DNA from 2 places in the Acidovorax sp. SRB_24 genome. Region 2 is predicted to be linked to the other one. Evidence: predicted binding sites of a transcription regulator. Region 2 holds the regulator's gene; the other holds the start of a gene.

Region 1 (12,181 bases), on a different contig from region 2:
CCGCGCAAGCCGATGATCTGGGGCTGCCTGATTACGGGCCTGGCGATCCTGTTGGTGTCGCCCGCCAATCTGCTGCTGTCGGACTACAAGATCCTCGCAAGCGTCGGTTACACGCTGTTCGGTGTCGGTCTGGCGTTCTATGCCACCCCGTCGACCGATGCGGCGCTGTCGAACCTGCCGGCGGCCCAGGCGGGGTCGGGTTCGGGCATTTACAAGATGGCTTCGTCGCTCGGCGCCGCTTTCGGCGTGGCGATTTCCGCCGCCATCTTCACCGCGCTCAGCGACGACAGCGCGAGCATGAACTGGCTTGATGGCGTGATCACCTTCAGTGGCCGCCAGGACAACCTGGCCGTGCGGGAGGCCGCCATCGTTGCGCTGGGCTTCAACGCGCTGATGGTCTTGATGGCCATCCTCTCGATCATGCTCACGGTGCCCAAGGGAGCGAAGGCGCCGGCCTGAATCCCCAACCGTCATGTCAAGCGCCGACTATTCCCTCCAGCGCGCTTTCTGTCGGACCTCTGTCAACCTTGCTTCGTCACTTCTGGAGCTGTCATGAATGCCCTCACCCAAGCTCTCGGCTCCGCCGAACCCGCCCTGATGAGCGAACTCGAAGCGCTCTACAAGGACATCCATCAGCACCCCGAGTTGTCGATGCAGGAAGTCCGCACCGCGAAGATCGCCGCCGACGCGATGCAGGGCCTCGGCTACGAGGTGACGCGCAACGTCGGCGTGACCGGCGTGGTCTGCGTGATGAAGAACGGCGCTGGCCCGACCGTGATGCTGCGCGCGGACATGGATGCGCTGCCGATGGCCGAGAACACCGGGCTGCCCTATGCCAGCAGCGTGACGGCACGCGACGCGGACGGCGTCGAGGTCGGCGTCGCGCACTCGTGCGGCCACGACATGCACGTGACCTGGATGATGGGCGCCGCGCGCATCCTGTCCGCGAATCGCGCCGCCTGGCAGGGCACGCTGATGATCGTGTTCCAGCCAGGAGAGGAAACAGCCGAGGGCGCGAGCGCCATGGTGCGCGATTGGGACGAAGGCCGCTTTCCGAAACCCGACATCATCCTGGGCCAGCACGTGATGGTCGGTGCGGCCGGCACCGTGAGTTACCGTCCCGGCGTCACACTCTCTGCTGGAGACAGCCTGAAGATCAAGCTCTTCGGGCGCGGCTCGCACGGCTCGCAGCCGCAAACCTCGATCGATCCGGTGATCATGGCCGCCGCAACCACGCTGCGCCTGCAGACCATCGTCTCGCGGGAGATCGCGCCGACCGAGCCGGCGGTGCTCACGATTGGCTCGCTGCAGGCCGGCACCAAGGAAAACATCATCCCTGACGATGCCACCATCAAGCTGAACATGCGCACCTTCAGCGAGGACACGCGCGAGTACATGCTCAAGTCGATCCGCCGCATCTGCTGCGCCGAATGCGATGCCTCCGGTGCCGAGCGGCCGCCCGAGTTCACCACCATCAACAGCTACCCACTGACCGAGAACGACCTGGTCGCGACGCAAAAGGTGGCGCAGGCGTTCGGCCAGCAGTTTGGCAAGAACGCCTCGCTGGCGCCCAGCCCGGCGTCGGCCAGCGAAGATTTCAGCATCTTCGGCCGCAGCTGGGGCGTGCCCTATGTGTTCTGGTTCGTCGGTGGCACCGACCCGGTGGTGTATGCCAAAGCCCAACAGGAAAAGACCGTCAACAAGATCCCCAGCAACCACTCGCCGAAGTTCGCGCCGCAGATCCACCCGACGCTCGAGACCGGCTTGCAGGCCATGCTGACCGCCGCTGCCGCGTGGCTGTGCCCCCCGGCGCCACGGCCTGAAACGAACACATGAGCGTCCACGAATTGGTACTTGCCGGCCTGAACGACCACCGCCTGTTCACCAGGCTTGATCTGGCGGGCACGTTCGCCTTTGCCATCGGCGGTGCCGTCGCTGCCAGGGACCGCGGCCTTGACCGGTTCGGCGCCGTGCCATAGCGTTCACGGTCGCTTGCGGCCGGGCGTGCAGGGCGACCTCTGCATCATCGGCGCTGTGCCGCCGGCCGGGCCGACCGATTGGCGCTACCTCGCCGTTGCCATGGCCGCGGCATTGATGACGATGGTCGCAAACCCGGTGGTCGTGTGCTTGGCGCACCCGATGCGCCTCTTCGACTCCATCGGCGTGGGACTATGTGCCGTGACCGGCGCGCAGAAGCGCCATGATTTTTGGCCATACGCGGAGAATGAGCACCGTCGCTGTTCTCACAAGACCTACGAATCGCTTTATCCGAGCTACCGATCGTTAGCCCACTCAAGGAGAACCTACAGCGTCCACGATAGGGTGCGGCAGCGCTCGCACCCTGCGCAGAGGAGACGGCGCCTGCCATGGCGCCCCGGCCTCACGCCTGAAGCAGGATGATCTCGGCGCGGCCGCTGAGCAGCGGCTTGCACAGGATCTTGTAGACGTCCGCATCGAATTCCGGCGCCGCCTGGCCGAGCTGTCGGGCCTCGGCAGCGTCCTGCGCGCTGCCCAGGTAATGCCAGTTGCGCACGACGTGGATCTGCTGCTCGGCCCCCTCCCTTTCGACCAGGCCGACCGCCCCGGGGTACGGCCAGCAGGCCACGCGCAGCCCTTCGAGGCCAGTGAAAAGGCGCTGGCGGTGGCTCTCGGGCGTCTCGTCGCCGCGGCACACGCCGGCGCACTGGCGCAGCATGGCCCGAAAACACGCCCTGCCCGGAGCGGGCTTTTCCAGGCCGAGCGCGCCGTAGCACAGGCGCTGGTCGTCTGCCACCTGGCGCAGCGCCTCCAGGGCGCCATGGCGGCTCGCGTAGAGGCCATACAGGCCGGGTTCGGTGGCGAAGTTGAGGTCTTTCGAATAGACCACCTCGGGCAGGCTGCCCTCGACGCGCAGTGCGCACCACTGGCGGTGGTGCCGCAGCTTCTGGTTGAGCAGCGGTTGCTGCTGCTTGATCAACCGGGCTTCCAGCAGCAGCGCGCCGATTTCGCCGGCCGTGCGGATATGGCTGATGCGCACGGTCTGGCGCAGCAGGCGTGCCTCCTCGGGATTGCGCAGGTGGGAAAGCACCCGGGAGCGCAGGTTGACGCTCTTGCCGATGTAGAGCGGCAGCGCGCCCTCCTGTCCATGAAAAATGTAGACGCCGGGCGCGGCGGGCAGATCGTCCAGCGCCGCACGCAAATGCTGCGGGTATTCGTACATGCGCGCGGCGTCGAACTCGGGACGGCGGCGAGAGGGGCGGTGCATGGCCAGTGTCGGGGTGCAAACAAACGGAAAACACGAGGAGGCCACAGTGGCCGCGCTGCGGGGCTTGCACGCTCCCAGCGCACCGATGCTGGGCGTTCGTACAGTATAGCCAGGACGTTGGCGTGAGCGCTTGCTGCGGCGCAGGGGCCCAGTGGCACTTGCACCAGAGGCCCCGGCACCGGACTTTCGTGGGAACGCGTCTGTTCTTGTCTTACGCACGCTGGCGTCTGCGTCTTACCGCGATCTCGGGCCGCTGTCCCTCCAATGCAGAGATGGCGCGGGGCCTGCCGCCGTGCGCCTTGAGAGTCCCTGGGCTTCAACTGCACGAAAGCCACGCCATGGCGGACACACGCCTTCCTGATCCGCAGCCGATCCCCACCGCCAGCGACGCATCCTGGCTGGACAAACTCGGTCCGGGCCTGGTCACGGGGGCGGCGGACGACGACCCCAGCGGCATCGCCACGTATTCGCAGGCCGGGGCGCAGTTCGGCTATGGGCTGCTGTGGAGCCTGCTGCTGACGTTCCCGCTGATGGTGGGCATCCAGATGATCAGCGCACGCATTGGCCGGGTCAGCGGCCACGGCCTGGCCACCAATGTGCGGCGGCATTACCCGGCCTGGCTGCTCTATGGCCTGGTATCGCTGCTGGTACTGGCCAATACCATCAACATTGCCGCCGACATCTCCGCCATGGCCGATGCCCTGAGGCTGCTGGTGGGTGGCAGCAGGCACCTGTATGTGGTTTTCTTTGGCATGCTGTCGCTGCTGTTGCAGGTGTTCATTCCCTACAAACGCTATGTGCGGCTGCTCAAATGGCTGACCTTGGTGCTGCTGGCCTATGTCGCGACGGTGTTCACGGTGAAAATTCCTTGGGCGACGGTGCTACAGCACACCTTCCTGCCGCATCTCCAATGGCAACAGGACTACATCACCACCACGGTGGCGGTGTTCGGCACCACCATCAGCCCGTATCTGTTCTTCTGGCAGGCGTCGCAAGAGGTCGAGGAAATGCACGCCCAACCGCGCGCGCGGGCGCTGAAAGACACCCTGGCACAGGCCGGCGACCAACTGCGCCGGATCAAGCTCGATACCTTGATCGGCATGGCTTTCTCCAACCTGGTCGCCTTTTCCATCGTCCTGACCACGGCCTTGACGCTGCATGCGCATGGTGTCACCGACATCCAGACCTCGGCCCAGGCCGCCACGGCTCTGCGGCCCATCGCCGGCGAATTTGCCTTTCTGCTGTTCACGGTCGGCATCGTCGGCACCGGCCTGCTGGCGGTGCCGGTGCTCGCCGGCTCGGCCGCCTACGCGGTGGCCGGGACGTTCCACTGGAAGAGCAGCCTGGAGAGCAAGCCGATGGCCGCCAAAGGCTTCTACGGCATCATTGCCATGGCCACGCTGGTCGGCGTGGGAATGGGCTTGACGTCCATCGACCCGATCAAGGCCCTGTTTTGGAGCGCCGTGCTCAACGGCGTCATCTCGCTGCCCATCATGGTCGTCATGATGCTGATGGCCGTGCGCAGCGACATCATGGGCGCGCTGGTGCTGGGTGCCGGTCTCAAAGCCCTCGGCTGGCTGTGCACCGGCGTGATGGCGGTGGCGGTGCTGGCCATGCTGGTCACGATGGCGATGTGAGCGCGCGACGGCCGGCACCCGGAAGGCGCCGGGCCCCGCGACATGGCGTGCGGTGGGGAGCAACAGCGGGCGGATGCCGAACCGGGCATCTTCGGGCGGCATGGGCTGTGCGCCCGCGCCGCCGGCGCTTCACGGGCGGTCGGGCTCCACCGGGCCGGGCGTGCCGGGTGGGGCGGGCTCGGGGGGCTGCACGGGCTTGCCGACGTTGTGCGCCTCGCGCCCGGCGTCGGTGTCGACCAGGCCGCGTTGCACATCGCGGTAGGCCTGCTGGATGTCGGCGCTGGGAATGCCGTCGGTCATGCCGACCGACTGGTCGCGTTCGTGCGGCAGCTTGGGCAGGCGGGTGCCTTCGGGGGGCGTGGCGTCGGCCCCGGCGGATGGCGCATCCAGCGTTTTCTGCGTGGTGTCGACGCTGCGCTGCGCGGGTGCGGGCGTTGCGGGACGGTGCGGATCTTGCGGCGACATGGGGTAGCTCCTCGGAAGGGGGATGGTCGGAACATCGTAAAAGGCCAGCGCCGCCACCGCTGTAGGCCGGCGGCCCGCGCGCGCGAGGGCCCGCGCCACGCTGGCAGGCCCCTCGTCAGAAGCCACACGGCGCCAGCCCCTGCGCGGCCATGCCAAACTCCCGCCCCATGTCTTCTACAGAATGGGCCCACGCGGCCCTGCAGTCGTTTGATGCGGTGGTGCAGTCCACCGAGGGGTTCCGCGGCCGCGCCGGCCAGCGCAGCATGGCCGAGCAGGTAGCGCAGGCCTTCAGCACGGCCGAGCTGGGCAAGCCCGAGGACGAGGACACGCAGCCGGTGCGCGCGATCGCCGTGATCCAGGCCGGCACGGGCGTGGGCAAGTCGCTGGCCTACTGCGCGCCGGCGATCGCGCTGGCGCTCGCGCGCGGCACGCGCGTGCTGATCTCGACCGCCACGGTGGCACTGCAGGAACAGCTGGTGAACAAGGACCTGCCGGCGCTGGCCGCGCAGCTGCCCCAGCCGTTCAAGTTTGCCCTGGCCAAGGGGCGCGGGCGCTATGTCTGCAAGCTCAAGCTCGAGCGCCTGGCGGGCACGGGCGAGGCCCACGGCGAGGCCGACGACGACCTGTTCCCCGAAGAAGCTGCCGCCGCGCGCCCGCAGCACGAAACCGAGGCGCGCATCCAGTTCTATTCGGGCATGGCACGGGCGCTGGCGCACGGCGCTTGGGACGGCGACCGCGACACGCTCGACACCCCGCCCGAGCCCGAGGTCTGGAGCCCCGTGGCGGCCGAGGGCGCGAGCTGCACCGGCAAGCACTGCCCGGTGTTTTCGCAGTGCACCTATTACGACAAGCGCAAGGAGCTGGTCGGCGCGCAGGTCATCGTGGCCAACCACGACCTGCTGCTGTCGTCGCTGGGCGCGCGCATGCTGCCCGAGCTCGACAACTGCCTGCTGGTGCTCGACGAGGCGCACCACCTGCCGGCCACGGCGCTCGACCAGTTCGCCTGCAGCATGGACCTGAGTCGCCTGACCTGGATCGACCGCCTGGCCAGCCGCGGCCTGCGCATCGGCCAGCTGGTCGAGGTCGGGGACGTGGCCGACATTCCGCGCCACGCGAGCGCGCTGCGCCAGGGCCTGCAGGACCTGGCCCGGCTGGTGATGGACCTGTATGGCGAGGCGCTGCGCCACCCGCCACGCGGCTGGGGATCTGGCGCGGGCCGCACGCGCGTGCCCGATGCGCGCATGCCCTCGCGCGTGCGCGTGCCCGGCGGCGTGCTGCCCGAGGCGCTGGTCGAGCCGCTGGGCCAGCTGGCGCACCACGCGGCGGGCTTTCTCGAATGCCTGCGCGCGATCAGCAAGGCCCTGCGCGCCGAGATGCGCGACAAGCCCGACGAGGCGCGCCGCCTGTCGGCGCTGTACGCGCAGATCGGCATGCTCGCGCCGCGGCTCGAAGCCGTGCACGCCACCGCGCAGCTGCTGCTGCAGGACGCGCCCGAGGGCGCGGTGCCGGCCGCGAAATGGTTCACGCTCGAAGTCGATGGCGACTTCATCGTCGTCAAGGCCCACGCCAGCCCCATCCTGCCCGGCGCCACGCTGCGCCAGCACCTGTGGGGCGCGGTGCGCGGCGCGGTACTGACCTCGGCCACGCTGACCAGTTGCGGAAACTTCGACTTCTTTATGCGCGAATCGGGACTGTACGGCGACGATGCCGCCACCACGCTCGAGGTGCCCAGCCCCTTCGACTACGCCGCGCAAGGCACGCTGATCGCCGCCGAAACCCATGCCGACCCGAAGAACGCCCAGGCCTTCACCGCCGAAATGGTCGATGCGCTGATGGGCGACCTAGCGCAGGTCGCATACGGCGCGCTGGTGCTGTTCACCTCGCGCGAGCAACTGCGCCAGGCGGTCGATGCCCTGCCGACCGCCATGCGCCCCCTGGTGCTGGTGCAGACCGCGCTGCCGCGCACCCAGCTGCTGGCGCGCCACCGCGAGCGCGTGGCGGCCGGGCAGCCGTCCATCATCTTCGGCATGCAGTCGTTCGGCGAAGGGCTCGATCTGCCGGGGCGGCTGTGCGAATCGGTGTTCATCACTAAGCTGCCGTTCGCCCCGCCCGACGACCCCGTGGGCGAGGCGCGCGCCGAGTGGCTGCGCGCCGTCGGGCGCGACCCGTTCAGCGAACTCGTGGTGCCGGCCACCGCGATCCGCCTGGCGCAGTGGGCCGGCCGCGCGATCCGCACCGAGGAGGACCAGGCCCATGTCTACTGCTACGACCGGCGCCTGACGCGCACCCACTACGGCCAGCGCCTGCTCAAGGGCCTGCCGCCGTTCACGCTGGTGCAGCGCAGCGCCGCCTGATTAATTTTTGCACTTCAGAGAGGACCCCCCATGCCCCACACCCCGCCCGCCTGCCCGCAATGCGGCCAGGAGAACACCTACCCCGATGGCGACCATTTCATCTGCCCCGACTGCGCGCACGAGTGGCCGCAGGCGGCGGCGCCGGACAGCGATGAAGCCGCCGTGGGCGGCGCGGTGCGCGACGCCCACGGCAACCCGCTGCAGGACGGCGACGCGGTGATCCTGGTCAAGGACCTCAAGGTCAAGGGCTCGTCATCGACGCTCAAGAAGGGTACGAAGATCAAGGGCATTCGCCTCGTCGACGGCGCCGACGGCCACAACGTCGACTGCAAGACCGACCTGGGCAGCCTGCTGCTCAAATCCGAGTTCTTGAAGAAGGCCTGACCGCCCGGCTGGAACGCAAAAAAGAGAGCTTCCAGCGCTTGCGGAACAAGGGCTGGAGCCCGAAAAGCCATGGAACCGGCAGGCACGCTGTGGGACAGGCCCCACAGCGCCCCGCGCGCTCTACCGACGCCTGCGCCCCGGGGCCAGACCTACAGTGAATGCCCGACATTTCACACCTGGAGTCCCCACCATGAGCAACGACAAGCCCGCGCAGCAAACCCTGTGGGACCTCATCAAGGACATCCGCTTTGGCATGCTGACCCACCGCAGCACCAGCGGCGTGCTGCATGCCCATCCGCTGACCACGCAGAACCAGGCGCTCGACGAGCACTCGGAGCTGTATTTCTTCATTCCCAAGCAGGGCGAGCTGTACGAGCAGCTGCAGACCGACGGCCAGGTCAACGTGTCGTACGCCGACCCGGGCGCCGACAGCTATGTGTCGCTGTCCGGCCACGCGCGTTTCAGCGAAGACCAGGCCAAGAAAGAGCAACTGTGGACGCCCATGGCCAAGGCCTGGTTTCCCGATGGCGTGACCGACCCGAACCTGGCGCTGCTGGTCGTCAAGATCGACCACGCCGAGTACTGGGACGTCGACGACAGCAAGATGGTGCAGCTGTTCAAGATGGCCAAGGCGGCCGTCACGGGTCAAGCGCCCACCGGGCTGGGCGAGCACAAAGCACTCGACCTGCCCTGAGCTGAGGCGGCCGTGCGAGGGGGACTGCGCCCAGGGCGCCGGTCCGGGTGGTTCGGGGCAGGGCCGGCTGAGGCCGGCTGACAGGTCTCGGCGGACGGACGGGCTCCTCGACACCAACTCCCAAGCGGCCGCTAAAGGCAGTGGCCATCGCGGTGCCATTTGGGCATTTTTTTGCCACCATGGCCTTGAATAACTCTGCACACCATCCATATGGATGGCACAAGGAGTTTTATATGAACAATGTGCTGCCCCTGGCGGGCGTCCGCGGCAAGGTCGCGGAATCTGAAAAGGTCACCGTGAACCTCGGTTTCGTCGACCTCGGCCACATCGATCTGCTGGTGGCCGAGGGCTTCTACAGCAACCGCACCGACTTCATCCGCACGGCCATCCGCAACCAGCTGTCGACGCAGGCGGACGCGGTGCGCCAGGTGGTGGCCCGCAAGATGCTGGTGCTGGGCCTGCAGCGCTTTGGCCGCGCCGACCTCGAGGCCGTGCAGGCCGCCGGCGAGACGCTGGAGATCCGCGTGCTCGGCCTGGCCAGCATCGACGCCGACGTGCCCGCCGCACTGGCGCAGGCGACGATTGCGTCGGTCACGGTGCTCGGCGCTTTCCATGCCAGTCCCGCGGTCAAGGCCGCGCTGGCCGGCCGCATTGGCTGAACCGACAAGGAGCCCGCCATGGACTGGAATGTCAACCTCCAAAGCATGATCGACGACGCCACCGCCCTCGTGCGCAGCGGCCAGGTCGGTGAAGCCACGCGCGCCATCCAGCGCGCGCTCGGTGGCGCTGCGCCCCTGGACGCGGCCACAGCGGGCGCGCCGCCCCACAGCAGCCTGCTGCCCGCGGCCGGCGCCCACATGCCCGCGCCGCGCAAGGGCCGGCGCAGCGCGCCCAGCGCCGACGTGGAGGACGCCGTCGTCATCGAGCGCGGCACGGCGCGGACCTCCACGCCCCCACGGCCGGCGGATGCGGGCCACGCCACCCAGCCCGTGGGCACCTTCCTCGATGTGGCGTTCGCACACGCCGGCGCCCAGCACCACTACCATTTGTACGTTCCGCCCGGCGCGGCCGCCCGCGCGCCCCTGCCGCTGGTGCTGATGCTGCACGGCTGCACGCAGAACCCCGAAGACTTCGCCACCGGCACCGGCATGAACACGGCCGCCGCGCAGGCCCCGGCCCTGGTGCTCTACCCGATGCAGCCGCACAGCGCCAACCCGCACGGCTGCTGGAACTGGTTCCGCCCCGAGAACCAGCGGCGCGGCGCGGGCGAACTCGCGCTGCTGGTGGCCATGGTGCGCGACGTGATCGCACGCCATGCGGTCGACCCGCAGCGCATCTACGTCGCCGGCCTGTCCGCCGGGGGCGCCATGGCCGCGCTGCTGGCGCGCGAGTACCCCGACCTGTTCGCCGCGGTGGGCGTGCATTCGGGCCTGCAGGCCGGCGCCGCACACAACATGATGGCCGCGCTCTCGGCCATGCACAACGGCGCCAAGCCGGGGCCCGTGGCGCGCCCCGCCGGGCTCCCCAGCCACGGCCCGGCCATTCCCATCATCGTGTTCCACGGCGATGCCGATGAGACCGTGCACGCGCGCAACGGCGAGCAGCTGATCGCCGCCGCGCTGGCGGCGGCCACGCGCGCCGGCACGCCGGTGCGCCACGCGATGGAAACCGGGCGTGCGCCCGGCGGCGGACGCTACACGCGCACGGTGTACCGACACGTGGACGGCGACCCGGCCCACGCTCCCGGCCCCGTGGTCGCAGAGCACTGGCAGCTGCACGGCGCCGGCCATGCCTGGGCCGGCGGCGACGCGCGCGGCAGCCACACCGATCCGCGCGGCGTGAACGCGACGCGCGAGATGCTGCGCTTCTTTCTGGAGCACCCCAAGGCGCAGTGAAGCGCCGCGCGCGGCCGCCCGCGGAGGGCGCCCGCCGGCGCGTGCGGGGACAATGGCGCCATGCCTTCACCCATCGCCGTCATCGACTTCGAAACCACCGGCATCTCGCCCGGCCAGGGCGCACGCGCCACCGAGGTGGCCATCGTGCTGCTGCAGGGCGGCCGGGTGCTGGACCGCTTCCAGAGCCTGATGCGGACCGGCGCCTGGATTTCCCCGTTCATCACCCAGCTCACCGGCATCACCAACGCCATGGTCGCGGCCGCGCCCGAAGCGACCGCGGTGGTGCGCGAGGCCGCGCGCTTCGTCGGCGCGGCGCCGATGGTGGCGCACAACGCGGCGTTCGACCGCAGGTTCTGGCAGGCGGAGCTGGCGCTGGCGGACCTGCCCGCGCCGCAGCCGTTCGCCTGCACCGTGCTGCTGTCGCGCCGGCTGTACCCGCAGGCGCCCAGCCACCGGCTCGGCGTACTGGTCGACTACCACGGACTGCCGCGCACCGGCGCCGCCCACCGCGCGCTGGCCGATGCCGAGATGGCCGCCGCGCTGCTGGCGCGCATGCAGCACGACCTGCGCACGCGCTGGGGCGTGGCAGCCCCCGACCACGCGCTGCTGGTGGCCTTGCAGCGCTGCGCGCGGCCGGCCGTGGGGGCGCTGCTGGCGCGCCACGCGGCGGCGCCGGTGCCCCCCGCGGCGGCCTGAACCGGCGTTATCAGCCCGGGCCCCCGGCGCCCCGATTGACCGCGCTGGCGGTGCGCCATGCGCGGCGCGCGCCGCCGGGCCGCGCCCAAGCTGCGAAGATGGCTGCGGCATGCGCCCCGCCCAGCGGGCGCATCTTGGGTGCCACCACCATCAAAAAAGTGAACTGCCAGCGCATGCTGCACCAGCGCCGGAGCCACTTTTCATTGCATATCCTCTTGTCCCAACTCCTCCGACACGCACACCGCACGCCGCGCCTGGCCTGATGCCCGGCTACCTCCTCAAATTCGAAAGCATCGCCGTGCGCGGCGTGGACAACCTCGCGATCCGCTCGCTGCGCGACCACCAGCAATTTTCCGACCCGCTGGGCGCGGCGCAGCGCCTGGGCATTTCGTCGGCGGCCTGGCCGCTTTTCGGGCTGCTGTGGCCCTCGGGCCTGCACATGGCCGAGCGCATGGCGCTGCACCCGGTCACGCCGGGCGAGCGCATCCTCGAGATCGGCTGCGGCCTGGCGCTGGCCAGCCTGGTGGCCCACCGGCGCGGCGCCGATGTGACAGCCAGCGACTGCCACCCGCTGGCCGGCGACTTCCTGCGCGAGAACCTGCGCCTGAACCAGATGTCGCCCATGCCCTACCGCCACGGCCAGTGGGGCGTGCCCGCAGACGCCGGCGCCGCCGGCCAAGTGCAGGGCCTGTTCGACCTGGTGCTGGGCAGCGACCTGCTGTACGAGCGCGACGAAGATGGAACGCTCGCGCGCTTCATCGGCGCGCACACCGCGCCCCGCGGGCAGGTCTGGATCATCGACCCCGACCGCG
Region 2 (8,202 bases):
CAAAGTGGCCGGCGTGGTCGGGCATTTGAACTCGGGCACCACCATTCCAGCGTCCAAGGTCTACAACGACTGCGGCATTCCCCACGTCACGGGCGCAGCCACCAACCCCAATCTGACCAAACCGGGCTACAAGACCACGTACCGCATCATTGCCAACGACCTGGCGCTGGGCGCTGGCTTGGCGACCTACGCTGCCGATACGCTCAAGCTGAAGAAAGTCGCCATGATCGACGACCGTACTGCCTACGGTCAGGGTGTGGCAGAGGTGTTCAAGAAGACGGCCGCAGCCAAGGGCATGCAGATCGTCGACGAGCAGTTCACCACCGACAAAGCCACCGATTTCATGGCCATTCTGACGGCCATCAAATCCAAAAATCCCGACGCCATTTTCTTCGGTGGCATGGACCCGCAGGGCGGACCCATGCTGCGCCAGATGGAGCAGCTCGGCCTGTCCAACGTCAAGTACTTCGGTGGCGACGGCATCTGCACGGCCGAACTTGCCAAGTTGTCAGCGGGTGCCAAGACACTGGGCAACGTGATCTGCGCCGAAGGCGGCTCGTCGCTGGCCAAGATGCCTGGTGGCATGGCCTGGAAGGCACGCTACGACGCCAAGTACCCTGGCCAGTTCCAGATTTACAGCCCCTACACCTATGACGCGACCATGCTGCTGGTCGATGCGATGAAGCGGGCCAACTCGTGGGATCCCAAGGTCTATATCCCTGAGCTGCAAAAGTCCAACTACAAGGGCGTGACCGCCAATATCGCCTTTGAGCCCAATGGCGAAATGAAAAATCCGGCCATCACCTTGTACACCTACAAGGACGGAAAAAAGGTGTCTCTGAACTGACACGAGAGCGTTTAGGCCGGGCGCCGGCCAAACGCTGCACAGTAAAAAGGCTTCCTGCGGGAAGCCTTTTTTGTGTGGCAGGCAACGTTCAGCGGCGCACCTGCAAGGCGCCGGGGTTCACGATGTTGGTCGGTGTCCCCTTGATGTAGTTCACCACATTGTCGAAAGCCGAGCCAAAGTACAGCTCGTAGCTGTCTTGCTCCACATAGCCGATGTGCGGCGTGCAGATGCAGTTTTCCAGGCGCAGCAGGGCATGGCCCTGCAGGATGGGCTCGCTCTCGAACACATCGACCGCCGCCATCCCCGGGCGGCCCCGGTTCAGCGCAGCGATCAGTGCTTCGGGCTCGAGCAGTTCGGCGCGCGAGGTGTTGACCAGCAAGGCCGTGGGCTTCATGCAGGACAGGTCTTCCAGCGAGATGCTGCCACGGGTCTCGTCGTTGAGCCGCAAATGCAGCGACACCACGTCGCATTGCGAGAAAAACTCCTCGCGTGTGCTGGCCACCTGAAAGCCATCGGTGAGCGCCTGGGCGCGCGAGGCCTCACGGCCCCAGATGCGCACATTCATGCCGAAGGCGCGGCCATATCCGGCCACGATCTGGCCGGTCCGGCCATAACCCCAGATGCCCAGTGTCTTGCCGCGCAGCACGCTGCCAATGCCGAAATTGGGCGGCATCGAACCTGCCCTGAGCCCCGATTGCTGCCATGCGCCGTGCTTGAGGTTGGCGATGTATTGCGGCAGGCGGCGCATGGCGGCCATGATCAGCGCCCAGGTCAATTCGGCCGGGGCGACCGGCGATCCCACCCCCTCGGCGACGGCGATGCCGCGCTCGGTACAGGCAGACACGTCCACATGGGGGCCGATCTTGCCGGTCTGGGAGATCAGTTTGAGGCGCGGCAGTTTTTCGACCAGTTGGCGCGTGATCTGGGTGCGTTCACGGACCAGGACAATGATGTCGGCGTCCTTCAATCGCACCGACAGCTGTCCCAGGCCTTTGACGGTGTTGGTGTAGACCTTGGCGTTGTAAGGGTCCAGGCGCGAGGCGCAGTGGAGCTTGCGCACTGCATCCTGGTAGTCGTCCAGAATCACGATATTCATAGCGAGGTATTGTGCCTCGGACCTGCACCACTGCGCTGGCAACAAACCGCAATGGGGCTCGTGCCTGTGCTGATCAATGCAGCATTTCGCGCGCGGCCAGTCTGTCGAGTTCGGCGCATACATCCGCCATGCGTCCGGAAATCACCAGCCGGTCGGTGCCACCCGTGCCCGAACGCCGCAACACGCGCACCGCGCGGTGCGGGCCCGTGGCGCGGACCACAGAGGCGGGCAGGGCCGCGCGGGCCGATTCCGAGGCGGCCGTCGCGCAGGGTTGGGCCCGCTTCTCGGCCGCGGTTGCCGCGTCGGACACCGTTGTGCCGGCGGCATGCCGCAGCGCCGCGCCAGGGTGTGCAGCGTGCCGCGCCACGGAAGGGCCTGCGGCACGGCATGCGGGGGCCGCGGCATGCGTCCTTTGGCGCCGCCACCAGAGACCCAGGGCGTGCAAAGGGTGGACAAAGGCCGACGCGGCCAGCAGGGCAATTCCCATGTGGAACTCCATTCAACAGAGGGTGGACACGGGCGGGATTGCGGAACCTGGCACTGCTGCAGGGCCAGCGGTTTCCAAGAAACCACCCAACGCCCACCACCTGCAGCCGTGCGCCAGGTGGCCCTACATGAGCATGGTGTTGCGGATCAGACCGACCGCGATGCCTTCGATTTCAAAAGCCTCCCCGGGCTCGACGACGATCACCGGGTAGTCGGGGTTCTCGGGCAGCAGTTCGATGGCGTGCGCCGTGCGGCGCAGGCGTTTGACGGTGACGTCGTCCCCCAGGCGCGCGACGATGATCTGGCCATTGCGCGCTTCGCGCGCGGTCTGGACGGCCAGCAGATCGCCGTCCATGATGCCGGCGTCGCGCATGGACATGCCGCGCACCTTGAGCAGGTAGTCGGGGCGGTGCTGAAAGAGGCTGTTCTCGACGCAGTAGGTCTGGTCGATGTGCTGCTGCGCGAGAATGGGCGATCCGGCAGCGACCCTTCCCACCAGGGGCAGCACCAGCTGGCTCAGGCCGGCCAGGGGCAACTGGAACGGGCTGCCGCGTGCGGCGTTGATGGAACGCACGGTCTCGCTGTGCAAGCGGATGCCGCGCGAGGTGCCGCTGACCAGCTCAATGACGCCCTTGCGTGCCAGCGCTTGCAGGTGTTCTTCGGCCGCGTTGGCCGACTTGAAGCCCAGCTCGGCCGCGATTTCAGCGCGTGTGGGAGGGGCCCCGGTGCGCGCAATGGCGCTCTGGATCAGGTCCAGGATCTGCTGCTGCCGGGCGGTGAGCTTGGGGAGGGTGTGCATGGAGGCTCCAAGGGAGTGCCATATTCGGAATGGCTGTTTTTTAATCCAGTAACTGTATTTTTAACCAGTTCTTTGGGGGGCGCAAGTGGGTACTGCGAAATTGGTGGTTTTGGGCACAGGCGGCACGATCGCGGGAACCGCGGCCGAGGCCGGGGACAACGTGGGCTATACCGCGGCCCAGGTGGGTGTGCAGGCGCTGTGGCAATCGGTCCCCGGCCTGTCGCAGGCCTGTGGGGATTGGGTGACCGAGCAGGTGGCGCAGATCGACAGCAAGGACATGGACTGTGCCGTGTGGGGCGCGCTCGCCCAGCGCTGCCAGCACCACCTGGACGATCCCGCAGTGGACGCCATCGTCATCACGCACGGCACCGACACGCTGGAAGAAACCGCATGGTTTCTGCACCGCGTGCTGCGCACGGACAAACCCGTCGTGATGACCTGCGCCATGCGCCCCGCGACCGCCGTGGCGCCCGATGGGCCGCAAAACCTGCTCGACGCCGTGGCCGTCGCCCTCGCGCCGGACGCGCGGGGCGTGCTCGTCGCCTGCGCCGGCGAGGTGCATGGCGCGCGCGGCGTGCAGAAAGTCCACCCCTACCGGCTCAACGCCTTCAGTTCGGGCGAAGCCGGACCGCTGGGGTGGGTCGAGGAGGGAACGGTGCGTTTGGCACAAAATTGGCCGCAAGCTCAGATGGGTAAAGCACATGCAGCTCTCGAAAAGATAGCGCAGGGGGCGCAGTGGCCGCGCGTGGAGATCGCCATGAGCCACGCCGGCGCGAGCGGCGCCACGGTCGATGCGCTGGTGCACAGCGGAGTGCAGGGACTGGTGGTGGCGGCCACCGGCAATGGCACTGTGCACGCTGCATTGCAGGCGGCGCTCGAGCGCGCTGAGGGCGCAGGCGTGGCGGTGCGCGTGGCCTCGCGCTGCCCTCTGGGGCAGATCGTGCCGGGTTCGCCAAGCACTTTTATTGCGTTGCCCGGCCTGAGTCCGGTCAAGGCGCGCGTCGAGCTGATGCTGGAATTGATGGAGGGTGCAGCGCCGCACTGAGCCGCTGCGCAGCGACTGGTCGCGGGGGAGCGCACGCAAAAACGCCCCGCAGGGCGGGGCGTTGCCGGTGAGCGGAAGCCTGCGGGCGTTCAGTCGGCCAGGGCGGCCATGGCGCGGGCGGTGATTTCTTCCACGCTGCCGGTGCCGCTGATGGCCCGGTACTTGGGGGCCTGTGCCGGGTCTTGCTGGGCCCAGCTTGAGTAGTAGTCGACCAGCGGGCGGGTCTGCGCGCTGTACACGTCCAGGCGCTTCTTCACGGTTTCTTCCTTGTCGTCCTCGCGCTGGATCAGGTCTTCACCGGTCACGTCGTCCTTGCCGGCCACCTTGGGCGGATTGAACTTGACGTGGTAGGTGCGGCCGCTGGCGGGGTGCGAGCGGCGGCCGCTCATGCGCTCGATGATGGCATCGAAGGGCACGTCGATTTCCAGCACATAGTCGAGCTTCACGCCGGCCGCCTTCATGGCGTCGGCCTGCGGGATGGTGCGCGGGAAGCCGTCAAAGAGGAAGCCTTGGGCGCAGTCCGGTTCGGCAATGCGTTCCTTGACCAGGCCGATGATGATGTCGTCGCTGACCAGGGCGCCCGCGTCCATGACGGCCTTGGCCTGCAGGCCCAGCGGCGTGCCGGCCTTGACCGCGGCGCGCAGCATGTCGCCGGTGGAGATTTGCGGGATGCCGTATTTCTGGCAGATGAACGCGGCCTGCGTGCCCTTTCCGGCGCCGGGGGCACCGAGCAAGATCAGTCTCATGGAAGTCCTCTAAGTGTGTGAAATCAGCGGCGCCACTGGCCCCGGACACGGTTGTCCGGGGACGTGGCGCTCTCATTGGCGGCAAGGATAGCACGCACATCCTTGGCGCTGGCTGACGGCGGGCGCCTGCGCCACCGCCTGTGTCAAAGGCTTTTTGGCGGCTTCAGGCCAACAGCTGGCGCACGCGTTCGAGGTCTTCGGGCGTGTCCACACCGGCGCCCGGGGCCTGGGCTGCGATGTGGACGGCGATGCGGTGGCCATGCCAGAGCGCGCGCAGCTGCTCCAGGGCTTCGATGGCTTCCGTGGGCGCCTGGGCCAGGGTGGGAAAGCGGCGCAGGAAGTGCGCGCGGTAGCTGTAGATGCCGATGTGGCGCAGCGGCGCAAAGTCGGCCAGCGCGGCCACGCCGGGCTGGGCCTGCGCCGCGTGGCCATCCCACCAGGCGCTGTCCGCCAGGTCGCGCGCATGCGGGATCGGGGCGCGGCTGAAATAGTGCGCCAGCCCGCGCGCATCCAGCACGACCTTGACGATGTTCGGGTTGTCGAAATCGGCCCGCGTCGCAATCGGGTGGGCGGCCGTGCCCATGCTGGCTTCGGGGTGCTGGGCCAGCAGTGCGGCGACGGCGTTGATGAGCTGCGAATCGATCAGCGGCTCGTCGCCTTGCACATTGACGACGATGTCGCCGCCCGTCAGGCCGAGCAGCGTGCAGGCCTCGGCCAGCCGGTCGCTGCCGCTGGGGTGGTCGGCGCGCGTGGCCACGGCCTGGATGCCGTGCGCGGCGCAGGCGTGCAGGATGCGCTCGTCGTCGGCCGCCACCACCACGCGCGCGGCGCTGCTGCGCGCCGCGGCGCGCGCGACGCGCACCACCATGGGCAGGCCGGCAATATCGGCCAGCGGTTTGTCGGGCAGCCGGCTCGATGCCATGCGCGCCGGGATCAGCACGGTGAATGGAGGGGGCGGGCCGGCCGGCGCGCTCACTGCTCCAGCTCCTCGTCGGTCAGGGTGCGTGCCTCGTTTTCGAGCAGGACGGGGATGCCGTCGCGCACCGGGTAGGCCAGGCGCGCGCTGCGCGAGACCAGTTCCTGGCGCTCGCGGTCGTAGGTGAGGGGGCCCTTGGTGACAGGGCAGACCAGCAGTTCAAGCAGTTTGGGGTCCATGGCGGCGCGGTGGTGAAGGGTTCAGGAGGGCGATGATAGTGTCCGCCGCAGCAGGGCGTCGAGTGCGGCAAAGAAGCCGCCATCGATGTCCACCTGCAGCGGAACGGCCAGCGCATCGGGGTTTTGGCGCCACAGCTTGGCGGCGTCCTTTTCGGTGCAAATAAGGCGCAAAGGATCGCCTGACGGGCGCTTCCAGCTATCAAAATCAAAGTGGTCCGGCAGCGCCAGCGTGTCGGCCAGCGTGAGCCCCTGCGCGCGCAGCATGGCAAAGAAGTCTTCGGGCCGTGCAATCGCGGCCACCGCCCGCAGCGGTTCGCCGCGCAGGCTGGGCAGTGGCACGCGCTGGCCGTCGGCGCGCAGGGCGTGATCGGCCAGCTGGCGCCGCAGCGCGAACGTGGGCGCGCTGGTGTCGGGCGCAGGGCCGGCGTGCACGACCAGGTCCACGGCGCGCGGCCAGGGCTCGCGCAGCGGGCCGGCGGGCAGCAGGAAGCCATTGCCGACGCCGCCGTCGTTGAACACGCAGATAGCGACATCGTGTGCCAACGCCCAGTGCTGCAGGCCGTCGTCACAGACCAGCACGTCGGTGCCGGGGTGCTGCGCCAGCAGGGCGCGCGCGGCGTCGATGCGCCGCGGGGCCACCGCCACCGGCACGCCGCAGCGGCGCGCGATCAGTGCGGGCTCGTCCCCGATCTCGCTGGGCAGGCTGTCGGCGCGCACCAGCCGGCAGTCGTGGGCGCTGCGCCCGTAGCCGCGCGAGACCACGCCGGGCTGCCACCCTTGCGCCTGCAGGTGGCGCACCACGGCCATCACGACGGGTGTCTTGCCGGCGCCGCCGGCGATCACGTTGCCGACCACGAGGACCGGCACACCCGGGTGTTCAGCGCGCCGCAGGCCCGTGCGGTACAGCGCGCGGCGCAGCGCCACGAGCAGGCCGTAGAGCAGCGACAGCGGCCACAGCGCCCAGGCCAGCGCGCCGCGCCGGCGCCAGGCGCGCAGCAGCGCCGCTTCGAGCGGCGGCGTGGACCGGGGCGCGGAGGCTGGCTGCGGTGCGGCAGCCATGGGGAGCTAGGATTTGCCAGCGCCCGCGCGCGCGGACGACTGGGTGGCGAAGGTGATCTGCGTGAGGCCGACGCGGCGTGCCGCCTCCATCACGCTCACCACGGCTTGGTGCGGCGCCATGGCGTCGGCGCTGATGATGACCACACTGCCCGGGCCGGCCTGGGCGGCCGCGCGCAGGGCCGTGGCCAGCGCGTCCACGCTCTTGCCCTCGATGCCGGCCTTGTTCACCGCGTAGCGGCCATCGGCGGCGACGGCGACGACGACCTCCTTGGGGTGGTCGCGCTGCTGCTCGGCGTCGGCCACGGGCAGCGTGAGCTGCAATTCGGTGAACTTGCTGTAGGTGGTGGTCAGCATCAGGAAGATGAGGATGACCAGCAGCACGTCGATGAACGGGATCAGGTTGATCTCGGGCTCGTCGCGTTGGCGCGGGCGGAAGTTCATCGTGGCCTCCGGGCAGTCCGGGGGCCGGCGGCGCCGCAGCCGCGGTCCCCGCTCATTTGCGCAGCCGCGCCAGGTGGCGCACGAAGGTCTCGCTCGACAGCTCCAGCGTGAGCAGGTAGGCGTCGACGCGGCTGCGGAAGTAGCGCCAGAAGATCAGCGCCGGAATGGCCACGATCAGGCCGAAGGCGGTGTTGTACAGCGCCACCGAGATGCCGTGCGCCAGCTGCGCCGGGTTGCCGCTGCCCAGGCCGCCCGCGCCGGCCTGTGAGCCGAAAATCTCGATCATGCCGATCACCGTGCCCAGCAGGCCGAGCAGCGGCGCGGCCGAAGCAATGGTCGCCAGGGCGGTCAGGGATTTTTCCAGGCGGTGGGCCACCGCACGGCCGGCGCCTTCCATGGCGGCGCGCAGATCGCTTTCGCTGCACTGCGGCGTGGCGTGCAGCGTGCGCAGGCCGCTGGCCAGCACCTCGCCCAGTGCCGAGTTCTGTGCCAGCTGGCCAACCACGTCGGGGCCCGGAAGGGCCACGG

Evidence for each region. Region 2 encodes LexA, which represses DNA repair genes until DNA is damaged. Its sites were predicted from a motif close to ACTGTATNNNNATACAGT; they were not measured.
Region 1: cho (excinuclease Cho) is a predicted target of LexA. The motif match lies at 3,332-3,349, and genes of this name have one in related genera.

What each region holds. Positions count from the first base shown of each region.
Region 1 is NZ_MWOM01000017.1:673-12,853, reverse strand. Features, by position in the region: gene B2J89_RS08275 (MFS transporter) at 1-459, shown strand, start outside; gene B2J89_RS08270 (M20 family metallopeptidase) at 553-1,836, shown strand; gene B2J89_RS08265 (TRIC cation channel family protein) at 1,833-1,979, shown strand; gene cho (excinuclease Cho) at 2,381-3,244, opposite strand; gene B2J89_RS08255 (NRAMP family divalent metal transporter) at 3,583-4,881, shown strand; gene B2J89_RS08250 (hypothetical protein) at 5,011-5,346, opposite strand; gene dinG (ATP-dependent DNA helicase DinG) at 5,514-7,700, shown strand; gene B2J89_RS08240 (zinc ribbon domain-containing protein YjdM) at 7,731-8,084, shown strand; gene B2J89_RS08235 (pyridoxamine 5'-phosphate oxidase family protein) at 8,275-8,778, shown strand; gene B2J89_RS08230 (CopG family transcriptional regulator) at 9,012-9,437, shown strand; gene B2J89_RS08225 (PHB depolymerase family esterase) at 9,456-10,673, shown strand; gene B2J89_RS08220 (PolC-type DNA polymerase III) at 10,734-11,369, shown strand; gene B2J89_RS08215 (methyltransferase) at 11,632-12,181, shown strand, end outside.
Region 2 is NZ_MWOM01000014.1:58,221-66,422, forward strand. Features, by position in the region: gene B2J89_RS07210 (branched-chain amino acid ABC transporter substrate-binding protein) at 1-847, shown strand, start outside; gene B2J89_RS07215 (D-2-hydroxyacid dehydrogenase family protein) at 936-1,943, opposite strand; gene B2J89_RS07220 (hypothetical protein) at 2,017-2,430, opposite strand; gene lexA (transcriptional repressor LexA) at 2,554-3,228, opposite strand; gene B2J89_RS07230 (asparaginase) at 3,338-4,273, shown strand; gene adk (adenylate kinase) at 4,363-5,019, opposite strand; gene kdsB (3-deoxy-manno-octulosonate cytidylyltransferase) at 5,183-5,995, opposite strand; gene B2J89_RS07245 (Trm112 family protein) at 5,992-6,174, opposite strand; gene lpxK (tetraacyldisaccharide 4'-kinase) at 6,196-7,233, opposite strand; gene B2J89_RS07255 (biopolymer transporter ExbD) at 7,240-7,674, opposite strand; gene B2J89_RS07260 (MotA/TolQ/ExbB proton channel family protein) at 7,727-8,202, opposite strand, start outside.